2 regions of the Leifsonia sp. McL0608 genome follow, and region 2 is predicted to be linked to the other one. Evidence: predicted binding sites of a transcription regulator. Region 2 holds the regulator's gene; the other holds the start of a gene.
What was found. The regulator LexA, encoded in region 2, represses DNA repair genes until DNA is damaged. The targets are predictions, from matches to a motif close to TCGAACANNTGTTCGA.

Region 1 (7,925 bases), 460 kb from region 2:
GTGCGGCGGTCCTCCGGTGCGACGGGTGTCGGACAGGCGCCGTTCGAATTCCGCCCACGGGATCGGTGGATTGTTCCAGCCCATCATTCACCCCCGTGCCCGGATGCTGCGCTGCCGCGGATGCTGCGGATGGCGTGCTCAGTCATAGCGGGCCTCCGCCGACCATTCCTCGCCGTCGAGGATGAGCAGCCAGGCCGTGTCGTCCGCATCGACCACCTGGAATCGCTGGATGCTGCGCTGCTGGGCCGCATCCCACCATCGTTCGAGGATGGGCCACGGCCCAGCCCATCCGCTGACTTCACGCGCGTCCCGGATGGACCCGGTTGCCGAGAACAACGCCACCTCTGCCGAGACTGTGCCGCGGTCGTCGACGAAGACCGGCTCGCCGACAGATGAGAACACCCCGACCCTGCGTCGTGTCTCGAACACCGTCGCCGGTGCCGGCGCCGGCAGACTTCCCGGCCACGGCTGCTTCGCACCTGCCGCTCCGGTCGCCCGGTCACCCCAGGCAACCAACTGCTGGCGTTCGGCCAGAATACGGCCCCCACCGATGGTGGCAGTGAGCACAGCGTCATGGCCGAGCATGCTCTGCACCCGGGAAAGACCGTGATGGATCCGTTCGTCTGCCCCGCCGCCCCACAGCCCCTCTTCGTGATGGCCGATGTCGTCGACACTTTCCGGCGTCACCCGCACCTGGACGATCGGCGATCCCAGCCCACTGTCGATCGCTCCGCTTCCCTGCAGTTGCCAGCGCACCCGGTCGACCACATCCGTCACGCTGAACAGGCGTGGGTGCAGCCAGGTGCGTTCGCTGACCTGGCCGGACTCCGAAGTCACTTCGATGCGGATGGATGTGCACACCAGTCCCGCTTTCGTGAGTCCAGCGATGAAGGTGTCGGCCGTCGCCCGGAAGGCGAACGTGACCTGGTCGATGCGGTCGAGGGGCGGTTCGAATTCGATTGTGCGGTCCAGTTGTTTCGGGGGAGTGCGCGGTACGACTCCAGCACTGTCGAGTCCGCTCGCCAGCAGGTGGCTGCGGGCACCCAGTTCGCCGAACCGTTCGCGCACATCGGTGGTGTCGAGCGCAGCCAGGTCACCCAGGGTGTGGATGCCGAGTCGCCGGAACAGCGCTGTCAGCTCCGCCTGGGGGAGCAGGGAGACCGGAAGCAATGCCAGGAAGTCCGGCGACTGTCCGGCCGGGATGATGCGGATGGCGTCACGCCCGGTGCTCCTGGCCGCCTGCTCAGCAGCGAACGGCCCGTCGGCGATGCCTACCCTGGCACCGGCGATGTCGAATCTCTCGAGGCAGCGAAGGATTTCAGCCGCCGCGAGTTGCTCACTGCCGTAGTAGCGGCTGGGACCCCTGGCACGGAGCACGCATGTTCCCGGACGGACCAGCTGAACGCCGGGCATGATCTCTTCGATCGCGGCAAGGACGGGTTCGAAGGCGCGTGCGTCGAGGACGGGATCGTAGGGGAACACCTGCAGTTGCGTGCATCTCGCCTGTGCTTCCCGGACGCGGAGACCACGTTTGACCCCTTCCGCCCGCGCAGCCGGCGAGCAGGCGAAGACGAGGTTGCGTTCCACGAGGGCGACAGGGATGTCGTCTGCAAGTTGCTGAGCATGCATCGTCGCGATGACCGGCCAATCCGGGCACCACAACACGATCGCCCTTGTCACGGCCGGCATGTCAGCCCACCGCTTCGAGCGTCACTGCCGTCAGCACCGGTGCGCGTGGCTGCACTCGCGTTTCGGCTTCGGTGGATCGGAAATGCTCACCCGGATCGGGCAACCAGAGCCGTGCACTGCGTGAAGCTCCCATACCACCGCGGGCCGTCGCCGTGACGGTGACCTGACGGGATGAGAGGTAGCCGTTGCCTGAGCCGAGCCCGTGCCATCCGCTGTTCGTGATACTGAGCTTCGCCTCAGCCTGAGGCCAGTCACCGACCACGATCAGGGTTGCCTCGCGCTGCCGCAGGCGTGCGCTCAGGCGAGCGATGTCACCGTCTTTGGCTCGCTCGGGAGGCGCAACGACCACTACTGTCAGCACATCGACCACGGCGGCCGTGACCGTGAGCCACTGATCGCCGGGGTGCGGGACGAGCACCAGCCTTTCGAGGTCGATGCCGAAACGACCGGCAGCTTCTGCACCGAAATCGGGCATTCCGACGACACCGCACCACGCGCCGGCTGCCGATGGACCCGCCAGCAGCGCCATCAGAAGCGTCGTGGAACCCTGCACCGAATACGCTGCCCCCGCACGCAGAGCCCCACCGGGGAGAAGACCTGCGATAGCAGGGTGGGTCTGAAGGTTTCTGGTCTCGAGTTTCGTTGCCTGCATCTGCCGGATTCGGGCCTGCAGATCACTCACCTGGGCGAGATCCGGCCCCGGTTCGGTGAGAGTAGCGGCAGATGAGGACACTCTTCAATTTTCGAACATATGTTCGAAGAACGCAAATGGTTTGCCGCTTTTGTGAGCAGGAATCAAGCGCGACACAAAAAAGAGAGCCGGGTCCGAAGACCCGGCTCTCAAGAGTTCAGAGACTCACTCACTGAGCTCAGATGGGGCGGATGTTCTCCGCCTGCAGACCCTTGGGGCCCTGCGTCACCTCGAACTCAACCTTCTGGTTCTCGTCGAGCGAGCGGTAGCCCGAGCTCGCGATTGCGGAGTAGTGCGCGAAAACATCGGCGCTTCCGTCATCGGGAGCAATGAAACCAAAGCCCTTTTCTGCGTTGAACCACTTGACCGTACCTGTTGCCATGACAAACTCCTCCAGGAGCGTTAATTGACCTCGAACGTCGAGGCCCTGGGTCGCGTGTTGTAAGCCTGCTCCTGAAAGGATCGCAACGTTCCGGGGGTCCGGTACGCAACCGCTCCATACATGCAAAACACAACGACTTACCCTAAGCCTACTCACAGGTTGCTGCTAATCCACCCTACGAGCACGTTTTGGCCTGTCCGCCGTTGCCAAATCGTTAGGAGCGTCACTGCTCGGTGACGAAGTCGATGAGCTGTTCGACGCGTCCGAGGAGCTCCGGTTCGAGGTCGGCAAACGACCTCACAGTGCCGAGGATGCGCTTCCAGGCGCGTGCGACATCCGCCTGGTCCGCGTGCGGCCAGCCGAGCGCATCGCAGATGCCGTGCTTCCATTCCACGGAGCGGGGGATGACCGGCCACGCCTCCAATCCGAGCCGTTCGGGCTTCACCGACTGCCACACATCCACATAGGGGTGTCCGACGACGAGCACGCTCTTCCCGTACGGGCCGCACGCGACCTGCTCCGCGATCCTGCTCTCCTTCGAGCCGGGGACGAGGTGGTCGACGAGCACTCCGATCCGACGCCCGGCGTCCGGCGCGAATTCGCCCACGATCTCGTCGAGGTGGTCGACGCCTTCGAGGTATTCGACGACGACCCCTTCGACCCGAAGGTCGTCGCCCCATACTTTCTCGACGAGTTCGGCGTCGTGCCGGCCTTCGACGAAGATGCGGCTTGCCCGCGCGACGCGCGCCGGAGCGCCGGCGACGCTGAACGATCCGGATGCTGTCCGCGCCCGCCTTCCCGCATCGGTCGCACGAGGGACGATCAGCGAGACGGGCTCGCCGTCGATGAGGAAGGAACCTCCGAGCGGGAATACCCGTTTTTTGCCGAAGTAGTCCTCGAGTTCGACGGTCGAACGCTCGATGCGCGTGACCGCACCGCAGAATCCGCTCGCGGCGTCTTCGACGACGAGGTCGCGCACGGCTTCGACCTCAGGCACTGGCTTCTGTCCGGCGGTCTTCCACCCCGATGCGAGTACGTCGGAGCCGTAGCGGTCGTAGGTCACCCGGCGAGCGTAGTTCGAGCTGTCATCGCGCTCGCGGAGGCACGCGGTCAGTCGAAGATCCGCACCAGGTTCCAGCTGAAGTCGGTGTCGTCGTGACGCACATCGAAGACGTGCGCCTCGCCCCGATCGCTCGTCGCCTGGAACCGCCAGCCGCCGATCCGCCGCGGGACGCTGCCGACGCCGTATTCGTGGGGTTCGAACGGCCGCCACCATTCGCACGTGTCGGCCCAGACCGTCGGGGTGTCGGTGACGCGGTACGGCGTCGACCGCCATACGAGCCGGATGGGCACACCGTCATCCGTCGTCCACACCGTGACGGCCTCGTCGATCTCCGCCATGCCCATTCACCTCGCTCAGGAATTCGAACATATGTTCGATTGCTCGAGTGTACGTCGCCGGACCCTCACAGGGAAAGTCCTGTTCGACCGTTCCGGCGTGTCGGCGGCGGGTCCACAATGAGACCATGAGCGACTTCACCGATCCGTCGGAATCCAGGATCCGCCTGAGCAACACCGAGCGCGATCAGGCTGTCGCGGCCCTCGAAGCACACGCGAGGGATGGGCGTCTCACCGACGCCGAGCTGGCGACTCGGAGCGCAGCCGCACGCGCCGCGGTCACCAGGGGCGACCTGGGCCCGCTCTTCGCCGACCTTCCCGGTGCCCTGCCTGGGTCGAACGCGACGGGGACGTTCGCCCCGGCCGATGACGCCTCCCGCGATCGCACCTGGGATCGCGATGAGCCCCCGAGGCGGCGGCGTTACGTCTGGACTGCGATCGTCCCGTTCATCGCGCTGATCCTGTTCTTCCTCACGGGCCTGATCTGGGGTTTCGCCTTCAGCTGGCTGTGGTTCCTACTGATCCCGGTGGTCGGGATCATCGAGTACTCCTCCGACGGCGGCCAGGGCCGGGACCGCAACAGGAATCGCGACCGCTGACCTGGCCTCCGGTCAGCCGAGCGTCGTGCCGAACAGCAGGCCGAGGATATAGGTTGCGGCAGCCGCGCCGTACCCGATCCCGAGCTGTCGCAGTGCCCGCCGGAGGGGCGGCCCGCCGGAGAGAAGGCCGACGATGGCCCCGGTCGCGAGCAATACGATTCCGACGAGCACGGCTGCGACGATCACCGCGGTCGTTCCCTGGAGCCCGAAGAGGTAGGGGAGCACCGGAATGAGGGCGCCGGACGCGAAGAAGCAGAAGCTCGAGATCGCGGCACCCCAGGCCGTCCCGACCGCTTCGTGCTCGTCGACGTCTCCGTCGGATGCGGCGCCGGACACCACGGAGCTGCCCGCGTCCGGGTCGACGGTGAAGTCGCGAAGCACTTCCGTCGCATGGGCGGCGGCTTCGTCGGCGCTCATCCCGCGCGCGCGGTAGACGAGAGTGAGCTCGTTCGCGTCGACGTCGAGGTCTGGCAGTGCGGTGCGGGCCTGCGGATTCGGCGTGGATGCGTCGAGCAGCTCGCGCTGGGAACGCACCGACACGTATTCGCCCGCCCCCATCGACAGCGCTCCGGCGAGGAGCCCGGACAGGCCGGTCAGCAGGACGACGTGGGCGGGGAGCCCGCTGGCGCTGATTCCGAGGATGAGCGCCAGGTTGCTGACGAGTCCGTCGTTCGCACCGAACACGGCAGCCCGGAAAGTGCCTGACAGACGGTTGCGACCGCGAGCGGCCAGCGCGCGTACGACCTCCTCGTGGATCTGTTCGTCCGCTGCCATCGAGGGGGTCGCATCCGAGTCGGACGCGTACGGCGAGCGCGCTTCGGCGCGCTGGGCGAGCGCGAGCACGAACACCGAACCGAATCGCCGGGCCAGTACTCCGAGCGTCCGCGTGCGGAGGTCACCCTTCAGCGGTTTGCCGGCCCGGTCGCCGAGCAGTTCGAGCCAGTGCGCCTCGTGGCGGCCTTCCGCGTCGGCGAGCGCGAGCAGGATGTCCCGCTCTTCGCCTGTGCGTCGACCGGCGAGGTCCCGGTAGACGGCGGCCTCGGCGCGCTCGTCGGCGAGGTACTGGCGCCAGCGTTTGATGTCGGCGGCACTCGGCTCCCGCGGGGGAGCGGCGGAGGGGTTCGCCGGGCTGGATGGTGCGTTCATTTCCGTTCCTTCGGTCTCGACCGAAGCACGGTGGGTCCGACGCTTCGGCCATGGCAAGCAGACGCGTTCGCGTCGAATGATTGTTCTGTGGCCGAAGGTCTCGTTCGCCCGCGGTGCGGGTGGTGTACCGGGCTGTCACAGCCAGTATGTCGACACACCGCCGCCGGATCGTGAACCGACGGGAACTACTCCCCTTCTCGACACAGTCTATCGGATGGGGGCGCGGCTCCTCCGGCAGCCCTCACGAACCGGTCGCCCCACGACTGCACGCGCTCAGCGAACGCCGGTGGGGACAGGACGGTGAAGTCGGCATCGACGACGCCGAGCGCGAACAGGGCCCAGTCGGAGCCATCCGATGTCATCTGCGAGCGGGTGGTGTTCGCGTCGACGGCCTCGGATCGCACCCACTGGCCGATCGTGGCGTCGACGTGTGCGATCGGTGCATGGATCAGCACGTCGATCTCCACCGGTTCCGGCGCGAGGCTGCCGAGCGAGTTGCGAACGAAGGATGCCGCGTCGTCTGCGGGCAGGGCCCGCGGACGAAAATGCGCTCCGGTCGGTCGCGGCTCGCTGAGCCGGTCGAGCCGGAAGCTGCGCCAGTCGAACCGGGTGAGATCGTAGGCGACGAGATACCAGCGTCGTCCGACCGAGACGAGCCGAAGCGGCTCCACCCGACGCCGGCTGGTCTGTCCGTCACGGGCGACGTAATCGAATTCGAGGCGTTCCTCGTCGCGGCAGGTCTGGGCGACGGTGGTGAGCACATCGTGGTCGACGGAGGGGCCGGGGCGCATTGTGCCGACCACGGTGGCGGACCGGAGCGCATCCACTCTCCGGCGGAGCCGGGGCGGCATCACCTGCACGACTTTCGTGAGAGCTCGGACCGAGGCGTCTTCGATCCCGGCGATGCCTCCCTGCGCGGCGGTGCGGAGGCCCACGGCGAGCGCGACAGCCTCTTCGTCGTCGACCACGAGTGGCGGGAGGGACGCTCCGGCAGCGAGCTGGTATCCGCCGTCGACTCCGCGGGTCGCGTCGACGGGGTAGCCGAGGTCGCGCAGCCGATCGACGTCGCGTCGAAGGGTGCGTACCGAGACCTCGAGCCGGTCGGCGAGTTCGGCTCCCGGCCAGTAGCGATGGGTCTGCAGCAGCGAGAGGAGCTGCAGCGTGCGCGAACCGGTGGTGGCCATGAGTCCAGTCTGAAGTCGATTGCGGTCAGGAACTGTCCGGTATCGATTCTAAGCCGGTCACACCGGTCAGGCGGTCAGTGGATCACCGTGCTGACGGTGCCGAGTCCACCGTCGCTGGGCTTCGCCTCGAGCGGCGTGGCACCCGGGCGCGAGAGCGTCAGGACCGCTCTCGTGATGTACGGGCTGCGCTCGAGGTCGCATTCGATGGCGACGATTTCGCCTGCAATATCCGATTCGGGATCGTCGCCCGCGAGGTCGACGGCGGCGACCAGGTTGAACTGCTCGGGGCCGACGAACTCCAGGTGAAGGTAGGTCACCTTGTCGATCTCTTCGCGTTCGAGCAGAACGGCGAGAACGGTGTCCGTGATCGCATCCGACGCCGGCTCGCCGATGAGGAAGCGCCGGTTGCGGTCGATCAGGATGATCGCCACGACTCCGAGCAGGACCCCGACCAGGATGGAGCCGATCGCGTCGTAGACGGCGTCGCCGGTCAGCTGGTGGGTGAGCACACCGGCGAAGGCGATAACGAGACCGATGAGGGCCGCAGCGTCCTCGGCGAACACGGCTCGGAGTGTGGTGTTGGAGGTGACCAGCACATGCTCGAGCGTGCCCGCTCCGCGCGCATCCGCCATCCGCCGGGCCTGCAGGTACGACTGCGCGAACGAGATTCCTTCGAAGACGAACGAGATCGCCAGTACGACGTATGCGACGACGAAGTTGCTTCCCGGACGGGTGCTCGTGAGCTCGGCGATTCCGTGCATGATCGAGAAGACAGCGCCGGCCGTGAAGAGGCCGAATGCCGCGATCAGGGACCACACGTACGCCTCGCGGCCGTA
Region 2 (7,925 bases):
GGGACACCCGTTGACGCGTCGCGGCGTGTACGGCTACGGCGAATTGCCCGATCGCATCACCCTGTTCAAGAACAACATCCAGGAGCGCAGCGCCGATCTCGACGAGCTCCGCAGGCGGGTGCGGGTCACTCTCGCGCATGAGATCGGCCACTATTTCGGGCTCTCGGACGCTCGCCTCCACGAGCTCGGCTGGGCGTAGTCCGGGCCCGCGGGAAATACTCCCGCTGCGTTATGCCGGCCGATCCAGCCGGAGGACGCGATCGCTCGTCATTCACGCCAGGATCGGGCCATGAACGATCCGATCTCCTTCCCGACGCCTCCGGATGTGGCGATCCGTCTCGACGGCGTATCCAAGAGTTATGGCGGTGTCGAGGCGATCCGCTCGCTCGACCTCGACTTCACGCGGGGCGAATCCGTCGCGCTGCTCGGCCCCAACGGGGCGGGCAAGAGCACGACCATCGGGATGATGGTCGGCCTCGTCGCCGCCGATCGCGGGCGGATCAGCGTGGCCGGCTCGACGCCCCGCGCGGCCGTAGCCCGGGGTGCCATCGCGGCCATGCTGCAGGACACCGGCTTCATGGCCGGAGTGAGCGTCGCCGAACTGGTCGGCTTCAGCGCCGGAATCTACCCTCGGCCACTCGCCGTCGGGCGAGCCATCGAGCTCGCCGGTCTCGTGGGTCTCGAGCGTCGTCGCGTCGACCGCCTCTCTGGCGGCCAGGCCCAGCGCCTCCGGTTCGCGATCGCCGTGGTCGCCGACCCCGAGATCCTCATTCTCGACGAACCCACTCGTGCACTCGACGTCCAGGCGCGTTCCGAGTTCTGGGAGGCGATGCGCGCCTTTGCCGCGACCGGACGGACTCTCGTCTTCGCAACGCATTACCTCGACGAAGTGGATGAGAACGCCACCAGGGTCGTGGTGCTCGCGAACGGCCGGATCGTCGGCGACGGCCGACCCGACGAGATCCGTCGACGCACAGGGACGACCATGGTGCGCGTCACGGTGCCGGAGCCGGCAGCCGACGGTCAGGACGGGCTGCTCGGCAGCCTGCCCGGGGTCGTCGACGTCGCACGCGCGGGGGGACGATTCGCGATCCGCACCACCGACGCCGACTCGACCGTGCGAGCGCTGGCGGCCTGCAGTCTCGGGTGGAAGTCCCTCGAGGTGAGCCCGCCCAGCCTCGACGAATCCTTTCTCACCCTCACCCAGGAGGCTCAATCATGACCCGCTCCCTTCTCCGGCTGGAGACGCTCCGCATGCTGCGCGACCCCAAATACCTCGCACTGGCCGTCGCCGCGCCGATCGGCTTCTACCTCTTGTTCGCGACGTTGTTCGGCGGCGGTCCGACCCCGCCCGGCGAGCTCCCTGGCACGGTCGAGATCATGGTCGCCATGGCCGCATACGGCGCGATCTGGGCGGTCCTGTCCACGACTGGCCCTCGGATCGCTGAGGAGCGCCAGACCGAATGGCTGCAGCAGCTGCGATCCATGCCGATCTCCGGCGCGACCGTACTCGGGTCGAAAGTCTTCGCGAGCGTCCTGACCGCACTGCCTGCGATCGTGCTGGTCTGCGTGACGGCGGCCGTAGCGAAGGGGGTCTCGCTGTCGATCGGGCAATGGGTCGCCCTGGTCGCCGCCCTGTGGCTCGGAAGCACGACTTTCGCGGCCCTCGGGATCGCCATCGGCTTCCTCGTCGGCTCCGATCTCGCCTACCCGCTCAGCTACGGGCTCTACATGGCGATGTCGGCGCTCGGCGGCTTGTGGGTTCCTCCGGCTGTCCTTCCGTCGGGGATGAGCGACCTGGCGCTGTGGATGCCGACCTACCGGCTCGCGAACCTCGGCTGGGAGATCGCGGGCGGGAGCGTCCCCGATCCCACCACCATCGCCATCCTGGTCGCGTGGACCGCGGCTCTGTCCGGTGTCGCTTTCCTGGCCTACCGTCGCCCACGTCTGCTGCGGCTTCGTCCGCAGCCCCCGATAGGCTGACATGGTGACGAGCCCGGCGGTGGCGACCCGCAGCGGACACCGCATCACCGCGTTCCAGATCGACCTGCTGATCGCGGTGGTGGTGCTCGTGATCGTCGAGGCCGGGATCTACGCCGAACTGGCCTACGCCTCCCCGACGACCTTCCCGGCGATCGAGGCGTTTCCCGCCGGCGCCTACCTGCTCGGCTTCGCCGCGTGCGCGCCGCTGGTCTGGCGGCGCACGCATCCGGTTCTGGTCTCCTTCATCGTGATCGCCGCGGTCGCCGTCTATCATTTCGCCGGCTACCCGGGCGCGTCACCCGCCCTCGTGCTGTTCGCGACGTCATATGCGATCGGCGCCTACGGACGATCGACCTGGCGCTCGATCCTCATGGCGTCCGGTTTCATCGTCGCGTGGATGATCATCCCGTCCCTTCCCCCCGAGCCGGTGCCCTGGCTTTCGTTCGCCATCACCGGTCCTGCCCTCGGAATGGCGGTCATGGTGGTGCTGGGCGCGACGGCCGCGCAGGTTCGACGCAACAACGAGCTGAGCGTGGCCGCCGCCGCGAGCGAGGCGGAGGCGCGGATGCGCGAGGAGCTGACCGACGAACGCCTCGGGATGGCGCGCGAGCTCCACGACGTGCTGGCGCACACCATCTCGGTTATCTCGGTGCAGGCCGGAGTCGCCCTCGACGCGTTCGACGACCATCCGGATGCGGCCCGCACGGCGATGATGAAGGTGCGCGGGCTGTCGCGCCAGGCGATTCCGGAGCTGCGCCGCACTCTCGAACTGCTCCGTCGCGATCCTGCGCCCGGTGCCGAGACCGCTCCGCAGCCCGGACTGGACAGGCTTCCCGACCTCCTGGCGGAACTCGAGGCGTCGGGCCTGACGGTCGAGTCGCGGATCTCCGTCGATGGCGCGGAGATCACACCGTTCGTCGAGCTGACCGCCTTCCGTATCGTCCAAGAGGCCGTCACGAACGTCGTGCGTCACGCAGCGGCGAGCACAGTGTGGGTGACGGTGCGCGCAGACCTCGACACGCGCGCGCTGCTCGTGACGGTGGAGGACAACGGCCGCGGCGCGCCTGCGGGCGGCGACGGCCGCGGGCTCGGGCTGGTCGGGATGCGCGAGCGCGCCCACTCGGTCGGCGGAACGCTCGAAACCGGCACGTCGCGGGCCGGCGGCTTCCTCGTGTCCGCAGTGCTGCCGATCGAGGAGCCGGCGTGATCCGCGTCGTCCTGGCCGACGACCAGGCGCTCATCCGCGAGGGGTTCCGCGCGATCCTCGAGCGTTCCGACGACATCGAGGTCGTCGGAGAGGCCGCGGACGGCATCGAGGCGGTGGAGCTGGCACGCCGGATGCGTCCGGACGTGATCGTGATGGATGTGCGGATGCCGCGCCTCGACGGGATCGCAGCGACGGCCTCTGTGATCGCCGACGCGTCGCTCCCGGGCACGCGGGTTCTGGTGGTCACGACGTACGAGCTGGACGCCACGGTGTTCGAGGCGCTGCGTGCGGGCGCGAGCGGCTTCCTTCTCAAGGACCTGGAACCGGACGACCTCCGGCGGGCAGTGCGAGTGGTCGCCTCAGGCGAGTCCCTGCTCGCGCCGAGTGTCACACGCAGGTTGATCGAGCGCTTCGCCACCCTGCCGCGGCGGGATGCGGCCGTCGACGAGAAGCTCGGGCTCCTGACCGACCGGGAGCGCGAGATCGTCGCGCTGGTCGCGGTGGGTCTCAGCAATGCGGAGATCGGCGAACGCCTGTACATCAGTCCGGCGACGGCGAAGACCCACGTGTCGCGCGCGATGGCGAAGCTGGACGCACGTGATCGGGCGCAGGTCGTGGTCTTCGCCTACGACTCCGGCATCGTGTCCGCGCCGGGGCCCTGACGACGGCTCCTGACGCGGGGCGGTGATGCTCAGACCGCGCGGAGGACCGCCACCACCTTGCCGAGTACCTCGGCGAAGTCGCCGAGGATCGGCTCGAAGTTCGAGTTGCGGGGGAGCAGCCAGGTGTGGCCGTCGCGCTGGCGGAAGACCTTGACCGTGGCCTCGCTGTCGAGCATGGCGGCGACGATGTCACCGTTCTCCGCCGTCTTCTGCTGCCGGACGACCACCCAGTCGCCGTCGCAGATCGCCGCATCGATCATCGACTCGCCGACGACTTTCAGCATGAAGAGGTCTCCGTTGCCGACGAGCTGGCGGGGGAGGGGGAAGACTTCTTCGACCTGCTGGTCGGCCGTGATGGGCACGCCGGCGGCGATGCGTCCGACCAGCGGGACCATCCGGGCGTCGCCGACCGGGGTCTGGTTCTCGTAGTCGAGGCTTTCGGATGCGGTGGAGGGGACGTCGATCAGGATCTCGAGTGCGCGTGGCCGGTTCGGGTCGCGCCTGAGGTAGCCGCTCAGCTCGAGCTGGTTCAGCTGGTGCGTCACGCTCGACAGCGACGAGAGCCCGACGGCGTCGCCGATCTCCCGCATGCTCGGCGGATAGCCGCGCTGGCTGACGGAGCGCGCGATCACGTCGAGGATGGCGAGCTGCTTCTCGCTGAGGTTCTTGCGCCGGCGGGTCCCGCCGCGTTCGCGCCCTGCTCCAGTGTCGTTCGTCACTTCCCCGTCCCTTCGTGACCGCCTCCGCGTCCGTTCCGGGACGTGCTCTGGAACGAATGTCGGTGGTGCCTGGTTGAGTGAACTCCAGACAATCGAAACTGTATCCACGATGCAGCGCTGAAACAAACATGTGTTCGAGTGTGTTGCGATATTCGTCCCATAATCAGTGCCTGTGGAGTGGTTGAAGTTTCAGACATTCGAAGATATATTCGGAACATAGCTTCGCATCCGGCCCTCCCGGCCGAGTGCCGGATGCGAATACTCCCAGGAGGACAGGCCATGACTGCAGCGATTCAGATGCCGACGCATTTCGCCGGTGCGACGTCCCGCCCCGCCGGTGAACCGTCCACGCACCTCCGTCTCACGCGGCGTGGTCGTGCCGTGCTCACGACGCTCGCGGCCGTTCCTTTGGTGGTGGGCGCCTTTCTCTTCGCCGTCAACGGCGGGGGCGCCATCGCGACCGGCTCGAGCACGCACACGCAGTTCGCCTACGTGACGGTTCACTCCGGCCAGTCGCTCTGGAGCATCGCCGAGAAGGTCGCGCCGAGTGCAGATCCGCGCGACGTGATCGCTGACATCGTGTCGCTGAACCAGCTGCAGTCGGCCGTCGTGACACCCGGTCAGCGCATCGCGATTCCGGCGCAGTACAGCACCGGGCAGTGAGAACTGGCACGAGGAGACGCGCAGTCCTGCCGCATTAGCATTGGGTAGGTGACCTCCCTCTCTGATCTGCCTATTCGCGATGACCTGCGGGGAAAGACCCCGTACGGCGCACCACAGAAGACCGTTCCGGTCGCGCTTAACGTGAATGAGAACACGCATCCGATTCCGGATGACGTGGCGGCAGACATCGTGGCCGCGGTCGCCAAAGCGATCCACGGGGTCAACCGCTATCCCGATCGCGAATTCGTCGAGCTGCGCGAAAGCCTGGCCCGGTATCTCGGGCACGGTCTGACCTCTGCGCAGATCTGGGCGGCGAACGGGTCGAACGAGGTCATCCAGCACATCCTGCAGGCCTTCGGTGGACCCGGGCGCACCATGCTCGGCTTCGCGCCGACCTATTCGATGTACTCGATCCTCGCTTCCGGCACGGGAACCCAATGGATCGCGGGCCCCCGGGGCGATGACTTCGAACTCAGCGCCGAGACAGCCGTCGCAGAGATCCGCCGCGTCGACCCCGACATCGTGATCCTGTGCGCCCCGAACAACCCGACCGGCACACCGCTCTCGATCGAGACGATCGCTGCTGTCTATGACGCGGCACGGGGAATCGTCGTGGTCGACGAGGCGTACGCCGAGTTCATGCCTTCGGGGAGCCCCTCCGCCCTCACGCTCCTGCCGGGACGCGAACGCCTGCTCGTCTCGCGCACGATGAGCAAGGCCTTCGCCTTCGCCGGGGCGCGGGTCGGCTACCTCGCCGCGGACTCCGCCGTCACGGACGCCCTCCGACTGGTGCGCCTCCCGTATCACCTGTCCGCGCTCACCCAGGCGGCGGCGATCGCAGCGCTCGCCCACTCCGCCGAGATGCTCGCCATGGTCGGCGAGATCTCCGCGCAGCGCGATCGGCTCGTGACCGAACTCGCGGCGCTCGGGTACCAGCCGCACCGCAGCGGGAGCAACTTCGTCCTCTTCGGCGGTGTGCGCGACCCGCACGCGACCTTCCAGGCGCTCCTGGCCCAGGGAGTCCTCATCCGTGATGTCGGAATCCCCGGCCACCTGCGCGTGACCGCGGGCACCGAGGCCGAGACGACGGCGTTTCTGACGGCGCTCGCCTCACTCGGTCACACAGACGAGGGCGTCACCGCGTCGACACTAAACTCGCAGTCATGACCAATCGCACGGCCACGATCCAGCGGGAGACGAGCGAGTCGAGCATCCAGCTCACCGTCGACCTCGACGGGAAGGGCATCGCCGACGTGCAGTCGTCCGTGCCCTTCTTCGACCACCTGCTGACCGCGTTCGCGAAGCACTCCCTCACCGACCTGACGGTCCGCGCCAGCGGCGACGTCGAGATCGACGTGCACCACACGGTCGAAGACATCGGCATCGTGCTCGGCCAGGCCATCCGTTCCGCGCTCGGCGACAAGTCGGGGATCTCGCGGTTCGGCGACGCCCTCGTGCCGCTCGACGAAGCGCTCGTGCAGGCCGTCGTCGACATCTCCGGCCGTCCGTACCTGGTGCACACCGGTGAGCCTGCAGGCTTCGAATACCACCTCATCGGCGGCCATTTCACCGGTTCCATGGTGCGTCACGTGTTCGAGGCGATCACCTTCAACGCCGCGCTCACGACGCACATCACCGTTCTCGGCGGCCGCGACCCGCACCACATCGCCGAGGCCGAGTTCAAGGCCTTCGCGCGCGCATTCCGCCAGGCGAAAGCGCTCGACCCGCTCGTCTCGGGCATCCCGTCGACGAAGGGCGCGCTGTGACCCGACCGTCGGTCGTCGTCTTCGACTACGGAACGGGCAATGTGCACTCGGCCGCGAAAGCGCTCGAGGCCGCCGGCGCCGATGTCGAACTGACCGGCGATCGTGCGAAGGCGCAGGCCGCTGACGGTCTCGTCGTGCCCGGCGTCGGCGCCTTCAAAGCGGTCGCCGAAGCATTGCGCGCGTCCCACGGCGACGAGATCGTCGACCGTCGGCTCGCCGGGGGACGGCCGGTGCTCGGCATCTGCGTCGGGATGCAGATCCTGTTCGAGCACGGAGTCGAGCGGGGGAACGATTCTCCGGGTCTCGGCGAATGGCCCGGCGAAGTCGACATCCTCGACGCGGACGTCCTGCCGCACATGGGCTGGAACACCGTCGATGCGCCGGCGGACTCGGCACTGTTCGAGGGCATCCGCGACGAGCGCTTCTACTTCGTGCACTCGTATGCGGCGCAGCAGTGGACCCTCGACGTGATGCCGCCCTTCCCGGCGCCACGTGTGACGTGGAGCGAACACGGGTCGCGGTTCATCGCCGCCGTGGAGAACGGCCCGCTGAGCGCGACGCAGTTCCACCCCGAGAAGTCGGGCGCGGCTGGCATCCGTCTTCTCCACAACTGGCTCGGCACTCTGCGCCAGGGCCGTGATTCATGAAAGCTACGAAATGAGCGAATTCAACACCGCACCCCGACTCGTGCTGCTTCCGGCGGTCGATGTGGCCGACGGCAAAGCCGTACGGCTGACCCAGGGCGAGGCGGGTTCGGAGACGAACTACGGCGACCCTGTCGACGCTGCGGCGGACTGGGCCGGCCAGGGTGCGGAGTGGATCCACCTCGTCGACCTCGATGCCGCGTTCGGTCGCGGCAACAACTACGCGCTCCTGAAGAAGGTCATCCGCCAGGTGCGGGGGGTGAACGTCGAGTTGTCGGGCG

Region 1: a site for LexA is predicted at 4,187-4,202, ahead of AAYO93_RS09590 (DUF6504 family protein). Genes of this name have one in related genera too.

What each region holds. Positions count from the first base shown of each region.
Region 1 is NZ_CP154826.1:2,027,574-2,035,498, forward strand. It holds gene AAYO93_RS09565 (error-prone DNA polymerase) at 1-84, opposite strand, end outside; gene AAYO93_RS09570 (DNA polymerase Y family protein) at 139-1,689, opposite strand; gene AAYO93_RS09575 (hypothetical protein) at 1,691-2,341, opposite strand; gene AAYO93_RS09580 (cold-shock protein) at 2,559-2,762, opposite strand; gene AAYO93_RS09585 (DUF3097 domain-containing protein) at 2,986-3,825, opposite strand; gene AAYO93_RS09590 (DUF6504 family protein) at 3,873-4,163, opposite strand; gene AAYO93_RS09595 (DUF1707 SHOCT-like domain-containing protein) at 4,289-4,759, shown strand; gene AAYO93_RS09600 (VIT1/CCC1 transporter family protein) at 4,772-5,905, opposite strand; gene AAYO93_RS09605 (helix-turn-helix transcriptional regulator) at 6,091-7,089, opposite strand; gene AAYO93_RS09610 (cation diffusion facilitator family transporter) at 7,164-7,925, opposite strand, start outside.
Region 2 is NZ_CP154826.1:2,485,449-2,493,373, reverse strand. It holds gene AAYO93_RS11830 (metallopeptidase family protein) at 1-199, shown strand, start outside; gene AAYO93_RS11825 (ABC transporter ATP-binding protein) at 290-1,222, shown strand; gene AAYO93_RS11820 (ABC transporter permease) at 1,219-1,983, shown strand; gene AAYO93_RS11815 (sensor histidine kinase) at 1,985-3,190, shown strand; gene AAYO93_RS11810 (response regulator transcription factor) at 3,187-3,852, shown strand; gene lexA (transcriptional repressor LexA) at 3,882-4,571, opposite strand; gene AAYO93_RS11800 (LysM peptidoglycan-binding domain-containing protein) at 4,851-5,234, shown strand; gene AAYO93_RS11795 (histidinol-phosphate transaminase) at 5,283-6,401, shown strand; gene hisB (imidazoleglycerol-phosphate dehydratase HisB) at 6,398-7,000, shown strand; gene hisH (imidazole glycerol phosphate synthase subunit HisH) at 6,997-7,647, shown strand; gene priA (bifunctional 1-(5-phosphoribosyl)-5-((5-phosphoribosylamino)methylideneamino)imidazole-4-carboxamide isomerase/phosphoribosylanthranilate isomerase PriA) at 7,658-7,925, shown strand, end outside.